4 regions of the Pseudoalteromonas sp. KS88 genome follow, and region 2 is predicted to be linked to each of the others. Evidence: predicted binding sites of a transcription regulator. Region 2 holds the regulator's gene; each other region holds the start of a gene.

Region 1 (3,394 bases), on a different contig from region 2:
TAGTGAACTATTGGCATCATTACCCGCTGCAGCTATGTGCAACATCCCTTGGGCATAACTGCTGGCAAAAGCTTGGCGCTCAGCATTAGATGACTGAGGACCACCTAAACTCATGCTGGTTACAGTTGCGCCTGCACTTTGGCATTGACCAATTGCAGCAACAAGATCTGAGCCATATGCCCAGCGACCTTGATCGTTAAACACTTTAACGATATGCAACCCTAGTTGACCCGATGAGTTAACTCCGATCACACCTTGACCATTGCCTCCCAATGCAGCGATAGTGCCTGCAACGTGAGTACCATGGCCATTACCATCGTTAAACCAATTACCTGTGTTGTTAGCGCCATAGCCGTCACTGCCTGTCACACCGGTGTTAGGTAAATCAGGATGGTTTAACGTGTAACCAGTATCCATAATACAAACTTTCTGGTTCCCCGTAAGGTTGTCAGAAAGCTGTTTTGCTTGCACCATGGTAATTCCATAAGGTGTCGATTCAGCCATTAAATAGCGCTTAGGGTCAACTTCGATATTCACTACATCGGCACTTTGCTCTAAACGTGATTTTTGCTCAGCTGTTAATACCACGGCCATAGCATTAATGTCAGGTAGTGCTTGAACAACTTCTACATTTACATCTGTAGCAATGTTATTCATCAAACTGCGTTTCATGTCGTTCACCTGCGCTTGACTGCGGGCAAATGTTGTGTGAACTGCTGTTGTTTTTTCTGACAAATGTACAATAAATCGCTCTGACTCAATTTGCTCCGCCATTGCTGCCGGGGCTGTAGATAGTAAAATCGCACTTGCTAAAGCAGAGATCTTAAAGGTAGGTAGTTTAGACACGCTCATTTTAAATTCCTTGGATGTTAAATTTAAGGTTGTGAATTAACATTTAATTCACAACCCTTTTATGGAAACACGCAAAGACAACGCTGTCAACGCCATTTCTTTATTAGACGTTCAATTAAGTGATTTTACAGAGCTCAAACCTTCCAATTAAAAACAAAGAGTTATACTTTAACCTTTTATTTTTCAATCGGTTAAATATCAGAATCAATACTCAAAAACAATGTAAATAAAAAGTTAAATTTACTTGCGTGAATTTTTAACCTTAGCGTGTAGAAAACTCCCCATTTTACTCAATGAAGTGTAAAAAATACGTACACCAATAAAAGCAAAAAGATAAACCATTTACTTTCAACAACTTAAGATTGGTATGGAATTTGGATAACATGAACTAAGACTGGCTAGATAAATTGAGGGAATTATGAACCGCTTTAAATTAACAGTATCACTTATATCATTTTGTTGTATTTTTTTACTCGCTTGCACCACACAAGTAATGGCAGCACCTAGCAACATTATGATCAGCAGTGCAACCACGCAACCAACATTACAACAACTCGCTGTTAATAAATTGAGCACCAACCCTAACTTACACTTATCTCAGTTAAACGTCGTTATCTCAAAAGATAAAATTGAATTGAACGGTTTTGCAAGAACGGGCTTTGAACGCGCCCTTGCACAAAAGTTTTTAGAAAACACCCAAGGCATCAAAATTATCGAAAATAAAATTAAAATAAAAGCGACTCAATAATACATAACTTATTACGCACCCTCCCCTTCAGAGCGCCATTGGCGCTCTTTTTTATATCCTCCATTGCATAAGTATCACCAAACTTTGAATTTATTCACCTTTTTTATGGCAATATAACCAAGCCACCTCAAAATGCAGAATTCAGCGTTTCAAGGGGCTTAATATCAAGGTGCTACTTTGCATAACAATGGCAGTCCCTTTTTAGAGCTAACAACGATGACAGTAAATGCCTGTGGAACGTCCAAAGGGTTGGTTTAAAAGCGACTTATACTGCGTTATTAACTTAAACAATAGAACCACGACTCCATGCAATTAATGCCTTGCCTAAGTCACTTTTAATTCCAACTGACACTCACATCTTGAGATGGCTTGGGTATTCTCTCAGTCACACTTCTTTCGCTTTACTTTACGAACCTCGCACTCTGCCATTACTTGCTTCTTTTGGGCTTCACTTAAACTTCGCCAACTAAGTATTTCTTCGAGCGTTCTAAAGCAACCTATGCACGTATCATCAGCATCAAGGCAGCAGCGCCTGATACAAGGAGTGCCAGGCTCATCTAGGAGTCTTTTAACCATTTATATTTCATATCAAAGGAGGTTACTTTAAATGTAGATAGCTTTTATAAAGCTGCCACTCAAAGTACGGCTTTTTAATGCTGTGTAAATTAGTCTTACTTACTCGTAAAAAATACAAAAAACGCGTGTTAAATAACACGCGTTTTTACATTGCAGTTAGCTCTTTGGGGTATTAATCATCCTTTTGTTTATCGCTGATCATTGCATCAAGCTTTTCACCCCCTTTAATACCAAAGTCCAAAGTTCGAATTGGGAATGGAATACTTATATCAGCCTCTGCTAATGCTTGTTTCACAGCGACAATTGCTTTGTGTCTAACTGTCATGAAATCAGCCTCACCAGGGTAATTAATCCAAAACCATACCAGTAAATTTACACTGCTATCACCGAATCCAGATGCGTAGACTGCAGTTTCCTCTTGTTTTATTACAAAGTCGAACTCGTTAATTTTTTTAACAATAACTTCAGCAGCGTGTTCTGGGTCATCACCGTATGAAATCCCAACAGGTACCTCAATACGCCTAACCCCCAACGTGCTGTAATTACGTAAAACGTTGCGAAACAATATTTTGTTAGGCACTAAATTTAATTGCCCGTAAAAATTCTCAACTAAGGTGTTACGTAAGTTAATTGCTTTTACTGTGCCAAACACATCATCTGTCTTAATTACATCCCCTGTTTTAAAGGGCTTACGTATCCCCATTGCAATACCTGCAATCAGGTTTTCTGTCATATCTTGGAACGCAAAACCAATAGCTAAGCCAACAATACCGGCACCTGCAAGTAAAGACGTAACCGTGCCTTTGAGCCCAACAAAATCCAGCGCAACAAACAAACCTACGCACAAGATAATCATCTTAAAAATAGAGGCCATTAAATCTGCTATTTGATTTGAGTCCAATGAGCGACGTAATATATTACGTATCATAGACCCCAAAAAGCGGGCCAAAATAGAAAAAAGAATAGCGATGATCACTGCGACTATAAAGTTAGGAATGTGGCTGATTACAATATCAACCCAGCCCCCTAGTTTTTCTTCAATTAGCTTTTCAGCTTCACTGATAGTCGGTATTTTTAACATGCATTAATCCTGAGGAATCGTTAATAATAATCAGGTATCTGCAAAATAAGCGCCAAAAATGAAAAAACCACGCAATAGCGTGGTTTTAAATTAATATCGTCATTAAAGCTAACTTTGCTCGTCGCGTAAAAATACAG
Region 2 (3,394 bases):
CAAAGCCTGGCAAATACTCAAGGATGTCGTTGAACTCTTCTTGTTCTTTAGGTAAGTTGCGTACATCAATGCTGACTGCAATCTTATCGTAATTTTCTGACACACTTCGTACTAAGGAAGGGAGCAAATTGACCGGAATATTATCAACACAGTAATAGCCAAGATCTTCAAGCACGCGAAGCGCGACGGACTTACCTGAACCAGACCGTCCACTGATAATAATCAATTCCATGTAACCTCTCCTTCACTTTCTTATGAATGCTCAACAATAACTTGATACAAATCGTGATCTGTTTTTGCGCTACGTAGTTGTTTACAAAACTCTTTATCGTTAAGTTTATCAGCAATTGTTGCTAACGTCTTTAAATGAAGTTGGCAATCTCCATCAGGTACGATCAGTGCCACAAAAATATCGACAGGACGATTATCAATTGCATCAAAGCTAATAGGGGTTTCACTCACTAAGATTAGTGCTAGTGGAGATTGCGCGCCACTCATGCGACCATGTGGTATAGCAATACCTCGACCAATGCCTGTGCTACCAAGCTTTTCCCGGTTTAATAATGCGTTAAGGATCTCTTGCTGTGTGAGGTGAGGAAGCTTTTCATGAGCCAATTGGCTAATAAATTCTAGAATTCGTTTTTTGCTATTAAAAAGGACCGCAGCTTTACTGCAGTCCTCAGAAGTAAGTGAACTTAATTTCATAGTATTAGTGTCGAGCGTGCTTCTCTTTGTGTTTTATTACTTGGCGGTCTAATTTATCAATTAGCCCGTCAATCGCAGCATACATATCTTGATGTTCAGTTGAAGCAAACAAATCAGCACCGCTAACATGTATTGTGGCTTCTGCTTTTTGACTTAATTTTTCTACGTCAAGAATCACATGTACATTATTAATACTATCAAAGTGCCTTTCAAGCTTCGCAAACTTATTATGTACATAGTCTCTAAGTGAATCGGTAATTTCTACGTGGCGACCAGTTAAGTTAATTTGCATAAGCATTTTCCTTCTTTGTTTTTTACGCCTTAAATCAAACTCTTTCTTTGATTTGACGGTGGAATAGCTAGTGACTCACGATATTTTGCAATGGTGCGTCTAGCTACTTTGATACCTTGCTCAGCCAATATATCTGCAATTTTACTATCACTCAATGGTTTCGCTGAGTTTTCTGCGCTAATTAACTTTTTGATTAATGCGCGAATAGCTGTAGAAGAGCATTCGCCGCCATTTTCAGTACTTACGTGACTGGAGAAAAAGTACTTCAACTCAAAAATACCCCGTGGAGTATGCATATACTTTTGAGTTGTTACGCGTGAGATCGTTGACTCATGCATTTCTACCATTTCAGCTACGTCATTAAGTACCATTGGGCGCATAGCTTCGGGGCCGTGTTCAAAAAAACCTTGCTGTTGTTTTACTATACAGTTAGTTACTTTGAGTAATGTCTCATTACGGCTTTCTAAGCTTTTAATAAACCATTTTGCTTCTTGCAGATGCGAACGAATAAACTGACTGTCACTGCTCGATTTTACTGAGCGAGACATGGCGGCATACTGGCTGTTCACTCTAATTTTAGGCATGCTGTCTGGATTTAATTCCACCATCCAGCGCCCTTTAACTTTTTTCACTGAAACATCAGGGATAACATACTCAGACTCTTCGCGAACAATGGTATCTGCTGGCTTAGGGTTTAAGCTGTGTATCAGTGTCATGACTTCTTTTAGCTCATCTTCTTTAAGCTTAGTCTTTTTCATTAAAGTGCGATAGTCACGACTTGCCAAAAGATCGATATGCTCGGTTAAAATCATTTTAGTCTCTGCAAGCCATGGCGTTGCAGGGTCAAATTGATTCAGTTGTATACATAAACACTCTTGTAAGCTGCGTGCGGCAATCCCTATTGGATCAAATAATTGGATGCGCTTTAAAACAGCTTGGACTTCATCAAGTTCTATTTCTTCTTCGTTATTATCTTTATTTAGACTTTCTACAATATCTTCGCAGCTCAATGTTAAAATACCCGATTCATCAATCGCTTCTACAATAGCAATGGCGATGGCTTCGTCGGTCGGGCTAAATGGCGTTAATTGTAGTTGCCACATGATGTATTCATGCAGGGTTTCAGTGGAAGCACCTTGGTAAATAGACTCATCTTCAGGCATGGGTCCTGATGAGCTAGAAGGAGCAGCGCTCATATACTCATCCCATGTCACATCCATTGCCATTTCGTCACTGACAGTTTCTTTATTGAGTGCTTCACTACTTTCTTGTTCGTATTCACTTGGCGTTTCATCAGCAGATGCACTGACAGTTACTTCATCGGTGTCTTGCTTTTGCTCATTTTTGCCTGCAGTTTCATCACTAAACTCATGTTCCTCAACTTCAAGTAAAGGATTACTATCGAGCGCTTCTTGAATTTCTTGTTGGAGATCCAATGTACTGAGTTGCAACAAACGAATAGCTTGTTGTAACTGAGGTGTCATTGTCAATTGCTGGCCCATGCGCAGCTGGAGTGATTGCCTCATTTATCTTTAACAATCCTTTTAATATGTAATCAAAATTAAGTTTAGCAGATAGTTAGCTGAATGTTGGTTTATAGCCTAAATTGCTCACCCAGATAAACATCGCGTACTGTTTGGTCGGCAAGCACATGTTCAGGAGTTCCTGAAGCAATTAACTCACCATGAGAAACAATGTAGGCTTTTTCACAAACATCAAGGGTTTCTCGTACATTATGGTCTGTAATCAACACCCCGATGCCTCGGTTTTTTAGGTGTTCAATTATCTTCTTTATATCTAACACTGAAATTGGATCAACACCAGCAAAAGGCTCATCTAATAGAATAAACTTGGGGTTTGCGGCTAATGCGCGAGCAATTTCAACTCTGCGGCGCTCACCACCTGATAACGCCATACCTTGGCTATCGCGTATGTGTTGTATGCTAAATTCATCCAGCAGGCCATCAAGTGCTTGTTCTCGGCCTTGCTTATTTAAATCGTTTCGTGTTTCTAATATCGCCATCAAGTTTTGATAAACCGTTAATTTACGGAAAATAGATGACTCTTGCGGTAAGTAACCAATACCTAATCGCGCACGGCTATGCATGGGCAGTAATGTAATATCGTTATCATCAATGCTTATTTTGCCTTTGTCGCTCGGTACTAAGCCAACAATCATATAAAAAGTGGTCGTTTTACCTGCACCATTTGGGCCTAGTAAACCGACAATGCTTCCTGCACTTACTTCTAATCCGACACTCTTTACAACTTGGCGGCCTTTATAGCTCTTAGCTAAAAATTCAGCTTTTAATGTACTCATGGCTGGCCTTTTGACTTTGCTTTTTTATTTTCGATGGGCACTAAAATAGTATGCACGCGGTCATCTGAGTCTTCATC
Region 3 (3,394 bases), on a different contig from region 2:
AAGCTTTTTTATCTGAGTAGAGATCATTGGCTGAATAGGTGTCAAATAATGACCCTGTAGGCACAATTTGTTCTGTAACTGGCTCTGGGTACATTGGCGCATAGTAAGGATCGTCTTGAACCACATGGGTATTTTGTGTCGTTACACAACCACTCAATAAACATGCACCACTTAAGGCAATAATAAAAGTACGCATCACATAACCCCTTACACTTTAAAGCTGTTGGTTAACATAGCTAAGCATTTCATCAACCGCTGAAATCACTTTTGAATTCATTTCATAAATACGCTGTGTTTCAATTAAGTTCACCAGCTCTTCTGTCACGTTAACATTCGATGTTTCAAGTGAACCTTGTACAATTGCGCCTAATCCATCAATGCCAGGGTTACCTTGAACTGGTGCGCCACTAACAGCCGTTTCGGTGTAAAGGTTTTGCCCAACTGGCTCAAGGCCTGATGGATTAATAAAGTCACTGATTGTCAACTGACCTATAACCACATTATCTGGTTGGCCTGCGATACTAACTGAGACTTCACCATCTTGTGACACCGTAATTGATTGTGCATCGTCAGGTACGTTCATTTCTGGTTGCACAGGGAAACCAGCACCTGCTGTAACAATTCGACCATCTTCATCGGTGGTAAATTGGCCATTACGAGAATAAGCAATATTTCCGTCAGGCTGAAGCACTTCGAAAAACCCAGGGCCTGAGATCATCCAATCCAATGAGTTTTCAGTAGTAAGCATGTTACCTTGAGAAAAGTTCTTTTGGTTTGCGACAACTTTTGCACCGGCACCAAGCATTAAGCCAGATGGCATTTCGGTATCTTGCGATGAACGCCCACCAGGTTGGTTTATATTTTGATAAAGTAAATCTTCAAATACTGCACGGCTTTTTTTGTACCCTATGGTACTGGCATTGGCTAAGTTATTTGAGATCACCGATATATCGGTTTGTTGGGCATCTAAGCCCGTTTTACTGATCCACAATGCAGGATTCATACTAATGTCCTCTCAATTAGGTTAAACAATGCGCAGCAACTGGGTATGACGTTCGTCAATTTCTTCTGCTGTTTTCATTAACTTAAGTTGTAATTCAAATTGGCGTTGATGGCTTATCATATCGACCATTTCATGCACTGGATTCACATTAGACATTTCTAACGTGCCACTCATAACTTTGACGTTTTGCGATATTTCACAAAATCCACATAGGTCATCAACTAATTTATCTTGCTTTGGTCTAAATAGACCGTCATTGCCTTTTTCTAGCTGGCTGTTATTAGCTTCAATAACTTTTAGACGATCAACCACCTCTAAAAAGTTTGCCGGCGCCCCTTGGGGCCTTACTTGAATTGAGCCATCATCACTAAACTCCACCTTTTCCACTGGCAATGGCAAAATAATGGGACCACCGGCGCCAACTACTTGGCGTCCGTGACTCGTTACTAACGCACCATCTGGAGTGATATTTAACGTCCCCACTTTAGTGTAAGCTTCATTGCCTGAAGCATCTTGAACGGTTAACCAACCTTTATCACTAAATGCAATATCAAGGTCTCGGCCAGTTTCAACAACGCCGCCCGAAGTCATGTTAGAACCTGGTCGTTCTTGCATAGAAAACACACGTGTAGGGAGGCCTTCACCAAATGCTTGCATTGACCTTGCTTGTGCAAAGTCGGCCTTAAAGCCTGTGGTGTTAGCATTTGCTAAGTTATTTGCTTTGAGCGCAAGGCCCCGCATACTCTGCTTAGCCCCTGACGCTGCAATGTAAACCATCTTATCCATAACATCGACTCGCGATAAAAATCTATATTAAGTATAAATGCAAAATAAGTGCCACAATAATTTGACACCACCTTTATTAAATCTAAGATACAAAAAAGGCTGCCATAAAGGGCAGCCTCGGTGTCGGATTATTGCAATGCAGTAAAGCGCTAAGCTATTAACGAATCTGCAAGATATTTTGTTGTAGTGTAGAGTTAACCTCTAGTGCACGTGAATTTGCCTGGAAGTTACGCTGAGCACTAATTAGATCTACCAGTTCATTAGTCAAATTCACATTTGATTGCTCTAGCGCTGATGAATTAATTGAACCTAACGTACCTGAACCTGGCTCACCAGCAATTGGCTCACCTGACGTTAAACTTTTCTTCCATGCCGTGTCACCCACTTGTGCTAAACCTTGTGAGTTAGAAAAACGAACCATAGCCACTTGGCCTAAGAAAGAAGTGTCACCATTACTGTATGACGCAACAACCTTACCATCTGTACCAATATCAATACCTGCCAAGCGCCCAACTGTCGCACCATCTTGGTCAAGCGCTTTCACTTCAAAGTTACTCGCATACTGGGTAGGGATTTTATTCGCAGTACCCGCTTCATCACGCCAATTTACTTCAACGTCATCAGGGAAACTAGCACCGTTCGTCAATAAATCTGATAAACCCGCTACACCGCCACCGCCGCCAGGGATCGCTATCGGATTGAAAGTAGTATCTGTATTAGGTGTACCGTCTGTGTTTAATGGTAAACCGCTGGCATCAAATTGAAAGGTAGAAATTGGTGTATATGGAGGGGCTGTTTCTTCAGCACCTGCTGGATTAAACACTTTCTCATCGAGTGTTGCATGAACTTGCCACTCATTTTCGTTACCTGTCACAGCGGCATCGGTTTTCACAAAGAAAAACTGCAATACATGCGGCTCACCAAGTGAATCAAATACTGTTGTTGATGTTGAGCTGTTGTATGATGCACTCACCGTAGGGTCAAAAGTCGTAATTGATGGCGCAGTTGAACGCGAGTCTAGATTAAATGAGCTGTAAACGTTTGTTGTTGCACGAGGTGAACCTGACGAATCTGGGATCTGTAGTGCAGAAGACGTACTTAAACTTACCGACGTCGTGTCACCCGTTGATTCATTAACAGGGAACCCCTGCAAAAAGTTACCTTTAGCATCAACGATAAAGTTATCTTGGTTTAACTTAAATGCACCCGCACGAGTGTAAGTAAAATCCTGTGCGCCTAAGTCTTCACTCATGGCAAAGTAACCTTCACCTGTAATCGCTAAATCAAGCGAGTTTTGAGTAAACTTAAGTGACCCTTGGTGAAATTGTTGCGCAACCATAGTGGTTTGAACACCATCACCATTTTTTGTTTTACCCGAACTAAATACAGATGATGCATACACATCTGCAAATTCAGCGCGCGACTCTTTAAAACCAGTTGTGTTAACGTTAGCAATGTTATTTGCTGTTACGTCCAAATCTTTTTGAGCGGCTGCAATGCCTGTAAGTGCAATATTGAAGCTCATAATTCACCTCTAATTTATGAATGTGTAGCCGAAAGAAGGCTAACTAATAATTAATTTTTACGCGATTTCTGCTACATCAG
Region 4 (3,394 bases), on a different contig from region 2:
GGAATAGATATGTCGCAGGCTGAGAAACTGTTTGAACCATTTTTTACCACAAAAAGTCAAGGCACGGGCCTTGGTTTGGCTGTGGTTAGCTCTGTTGCTAGCGCTCATCAGGGCAGGGTTGAGGTTACCAATAATACACAAGGTGGGGCATGTTTTAGCATATTACTGCCTATTTGTACTGAATCTAAAGCGGTGGAGGCATTATGAGTAATAACACTATTTTAGTTGTTGAAGATGACGCAGGTCTTCGTGAAGCATTAATCGATACTTTAGAGATGTCAGGTATTGCCTGTGTTGCGGCCAATAGTGCAGAGCAAGCCATGCTGCTGTTAAAAAAAGACAGCTTTTCTTTGGTGGTGAGTGATGTACAAATGGGCGCGATGAGTGGGCTTGATTTATTACGTAGCATTAATTTAAATCACCCTGATTTACCAGTGCTGATGATGACAGCATACGCCACTATTGATGATGCCGTTGAGGCAATGCGCCTAGGGGCAATCGACTACATGGCGAAACCATTTGCGCCAGAAGTATTATTAAATATGGTGAGTCGTTACTTACCAGAGCCCGAAAAAGAAACAGATGGTCCCATTGTTGCTGATCCATCAAGTATTCAATTGCTTGAGCTTGCGGCAAAGGTCGCCAAATCTGATGCCAGCGTAATGGTGTTGGGCCCAAGTGGTTCCGGTAAAGAAGTGCTTGCGCGATTTATTCATGATAAATCAGCACGTTCAAACGAGCCATTTGTTGCAATTAATTGTGCTGCTATACCTGAAAACATGCTCGAAGCCACTCTCTTTGGCTATGAAAAGGGTGCCTTTACGGGAGCGATTCAAGCGTGCCCAGGTAAGTTCGAGCAAGCACAGGGCGGTACAATCTTGCTCGATGAAATCACCGAGATGGATTTAAGTTTACAAGCCAAATTACTACGTGTATTGCAAGAACGTGAAGTAGAGCGATTAGGTGGCCGTAAAACAATTAAGCTTAACGTTCGCGTGCTGGCAACCAGCAACCGAGACTTAAAAGATGCCGTTAGTGAGCATAAGTTTAGAGAAGATTTATATTACAGGCTCAATGTGTTTCCACTGATGTGGCGCCCGTTGTGTGAACGCCCGGGTGATATAGTGGTATTAGCTAAGCACTTAATTGAGCGCCATTTGGCGAAAAGTAAAGAATCCATTGCTCAGCTTAGCGATAGCGCACAGCAAAAGCTGCTGTCGCATCAATGGCCAGGGAATGTTCGTGAGCTTGATAATGTTATTCAACGCGCATTAATCTTGAGAAACGGTGACGTTATTGATGAGAGTGCTATATTCATCGAGAATTTAGCGCCTAGTGCGTGTGTAAGTGCGAGCTCGGTTGCACCGCAAGCACCTAATGATATAGCGAACCCAACAATTGCAGCTAAAGTACAGCATAATGAGATGATGGATGAGCTTCCTAGTTTAGATTCAGGTACTTACAAAGATGAACTAAAGGATAAAGAGCATCGCATTATTTTAGAAACGTTAACGCGGTGTCGAGGCAAGCGAAAAGATGTGGCTGAAACGTTAGGTATCAGCCCAAGAACATTGCGTTATAAGTTGGCGCAAATGCGAGATTTAGGTATTGCTCTACCAGCTTAAAAGTCTATTCTGACCAATTTCAAAAGACACTCAGCCATGCTGAGTGTCTTCATGTCAAAACTCTGACATTTAATAATCTCTCTTAACTTACTGAAATATAGTTGTTATTTTATTGGCATGGTTTGTGCTTTATCTAGTTATTAGTAAAGTGCATCGTCAGAGATAATTATGAAAATTCAAAATAGTGCGTTATTCCAAGAAATGCAGTCTATGGCTCTTGAAGCTGGCCGTAGTAATTCAAATAATGCTATTCCAACGCAAACACAACCTACTTCGTCTGCACAATTTGGTGATTTGTTAACAAATGCCTTAGACACAGTGAGCAATCATCAACGAGAAGCGAAAGAAAAAGTCACAGCTTTAGAGATGGGCGACAGAAGTGTATCGCTTGCTGAAGTGATGATTGCTTCTCAAAAATCATCCGTCGCGTTTGAGGCTACTGTTCAAGTTCGTAATAAACTTGTTGAGTCTTATAAAGAAATCATGAACATGCCTGTCTAAGCTGGGTAGTGGAGAATTATTGTGGCGCAATCTAATCAATCAACCGACCTTGCATTAGCAGGCGGTGGTGCTATCAACCAAACTGATAACGACGATCAGCAAGAGCAAAAGTCGGGCTATTTAAGTGCATTAAATGGTGTTGACGTATTGCGCCAGGTTACCTTAATTATCGCATTAGCTATTTGCTTGGCCATCGCCATTTTTGTCATTATCTGGGCGCGTCAGCCTGACATGCGCCCATTGGGTAAAATGCCGACTGAAGAGCTTATTCAAACTCTTGACTTTTTAGACGCGCAAAAAATTGAATATGAACTTGATGGCAACCTAATTTCGGTTGCAGAGGATGAGTATCAAAATATAAAGTTACTCATGACACGTGAAGGGTTAGACCAAGCACCTGCATCAGGTACTGATATTATCATGCAAGATATGGGTTTTGGTGTAAGCCAGCGTTTAGAGCGTGAACGTTTAAAGCATGGCCGTGAGCAGCAATTAGCGCGTACTATTGAAGAGTTAAAGAATGTCACTCGGGCTAAAGTGTTATTAGCCATTCCAAAAGAAAATGTATTTGCTCGTCGTGAAAAAGAGCCTTCGGCAACAGTTGTGTTAACCCTAAAACGTGGGCGTATGCTTGATAGTGAGGAAGTTGATTCTATCGTTGATATTATTGCTTCAGCTGTTCAAGGGCTATCACCATCTCGTGTTACGGTTACTGATCAAAATGGTCGTTTGTTGAATTCTGGCTCTCAAAGCTCTTTAGCTGCTCGTTCAAGAAAAGAGTACGATATTGAACGTAAGCGTGAACAAGAATACCTACAAAAAATTGACAGTATTTTAATGCCTGTGATTGGTATGGGTAATTACACTGCCCAAGTAGATTTAAGCATGGACTTTAGTGCTGTTGAGGAGACGCAAAAACGTTTCAATCCAGACTTACCAGCTGTTAGAAGCGAAACCACATTTGAAGAAAACAACATTGGTGGTCTAGCTGTTGGTATACCAGGGGCGCTAACAAATCAACCGCCAACTAATTCAAACATCCCTGAAGTTGCAGGGCAGGGCGGTGCAGGCTCTGGTACTACACCAAGCAGTAGCCATAAAGAAGCAACTCGTAACTATGAGTTAGACACCACCATTTCTCATAAACGTCAGCAAACTGGGGTTATTCGTAGAATTAGCGTATCAGTTGCAGTCGATTACTTACCAACAGTAGGTGAAAATGGCGAAACAACGATGGTGCCACGTTCTGTTGAAGCGTTGTCAAATAT

The links. Region 2 encodes sigma-54, which starts transcription at its own class of promoters, with help from an activator protein. Its sites were predicted from a motif close to GTTGGCACGNNNNTNGNNT; they were not measured.
Region 1: C7Y70_RS01725 (BON domain-containing protein) is a predicted target of sigma-54. The motif match lies at 1,214-1,232, and genes of this name have one in related genera.
Region 3: C7Y70_RS10070 (flagellar basal body rod protein FlgF) is a predicted target of sigma-54. The motif match lies at 1,827-1,845, and genes of this name have one in related genera.
Region 4: fliE (flagellar hook-basal body complex protein FliE) is a predicted target of sigma-54. The motif match lies at 1,737-1,755, and genes of this name have one in related genera.

What each region holds. Positions count from the first base shown of each region.
Region 1 covers NZ_PYHV01000004.1:113,302-116,695, reverse strand. Annotated here, with positions in the region: gene C7Y70_RS01730 (S8 family serine peptidase) at 1-852, opposite strand, end outside; gene C7Y70_RS01725 (BON domain-containing protein) at 1,271-1,600, shown strand; gene C7Y70_RS01720 (DUF1289 domain-containing protein) at 1,982-2,176, opposite strand; gene C7Y70_RS01715 (mechanosensitive ion channel domain-containing protein) at 2,349-3,257, opposite strand; gene yaaA (peroxide stress protein YaaA) at 3,366-3,394, opposite strand, start outside.
Region 2 covers NZ_PYHV01000003.1:34,972-38,365, reverse strand. Annotated here, with positions in the region: gene rapZ (RNase adapter RapZ) at 1-232, opposite strand, end outside; gene ptsN (PTS IIA-like nitrogen regulatory protein PtsN) at 253-705, opposite strand; gene hpf (ribosome hibernation promoting factor) at 710-997, opposite strand; gene C7Y70_RS01175 (RNA polymerase factor sigma-54) at 1,027-2,523, opposite strand; gene lptB (LPS export ABC transporter ATP-binding protein) at 2,592-3,317, opposite strand; gene lptA (lipopolysaccharide transport periplasmic protein LptA) at 3,314-3,394, opposite strand, start outside.
Region 3 covers NZ_PYHV01000016.1:15,734-19,127, reverse strand. Annotated here, with positions in the region: gene flgH (flagellar basal body L-ring protein FlgH) at 1-196, opposite strand, end outside; gene flgG (flagellar basal-body rod protein FlgG) at 215-1,003, opposite strand; gene C7Y70_RS10070 (flagellar basal body rod protein FlgF) at 1,025-1,789, opposite strand; gene flgE (flagellar hook protein FlgE) at 1,947-3,314, opposite strand; gene C7Y70_RS10060 (flagellar hook assembly protein FlgD) at 3,372-3,394, opposite strand, start outside.
Region 4 covers NZ_PYHV01000016.1:63,774-67,167, forward strand. Annotated here, with positions in the region: gene C7Y70_RS10290 (ATP-binding protein) at 1-207, shown strand, start outside; gene C7Y70_RS10295 (sigma-54 dependent transcriptional regulator) at 204-1,625, shown strand; gene fliE (flagellar hook-basal body complex protein FliE) at 1,794-2,126, shown strand; gene fliF (flagellar basal-body MS-ring/collar protein FliF) at 2,148-3,394, shown strand, end outside.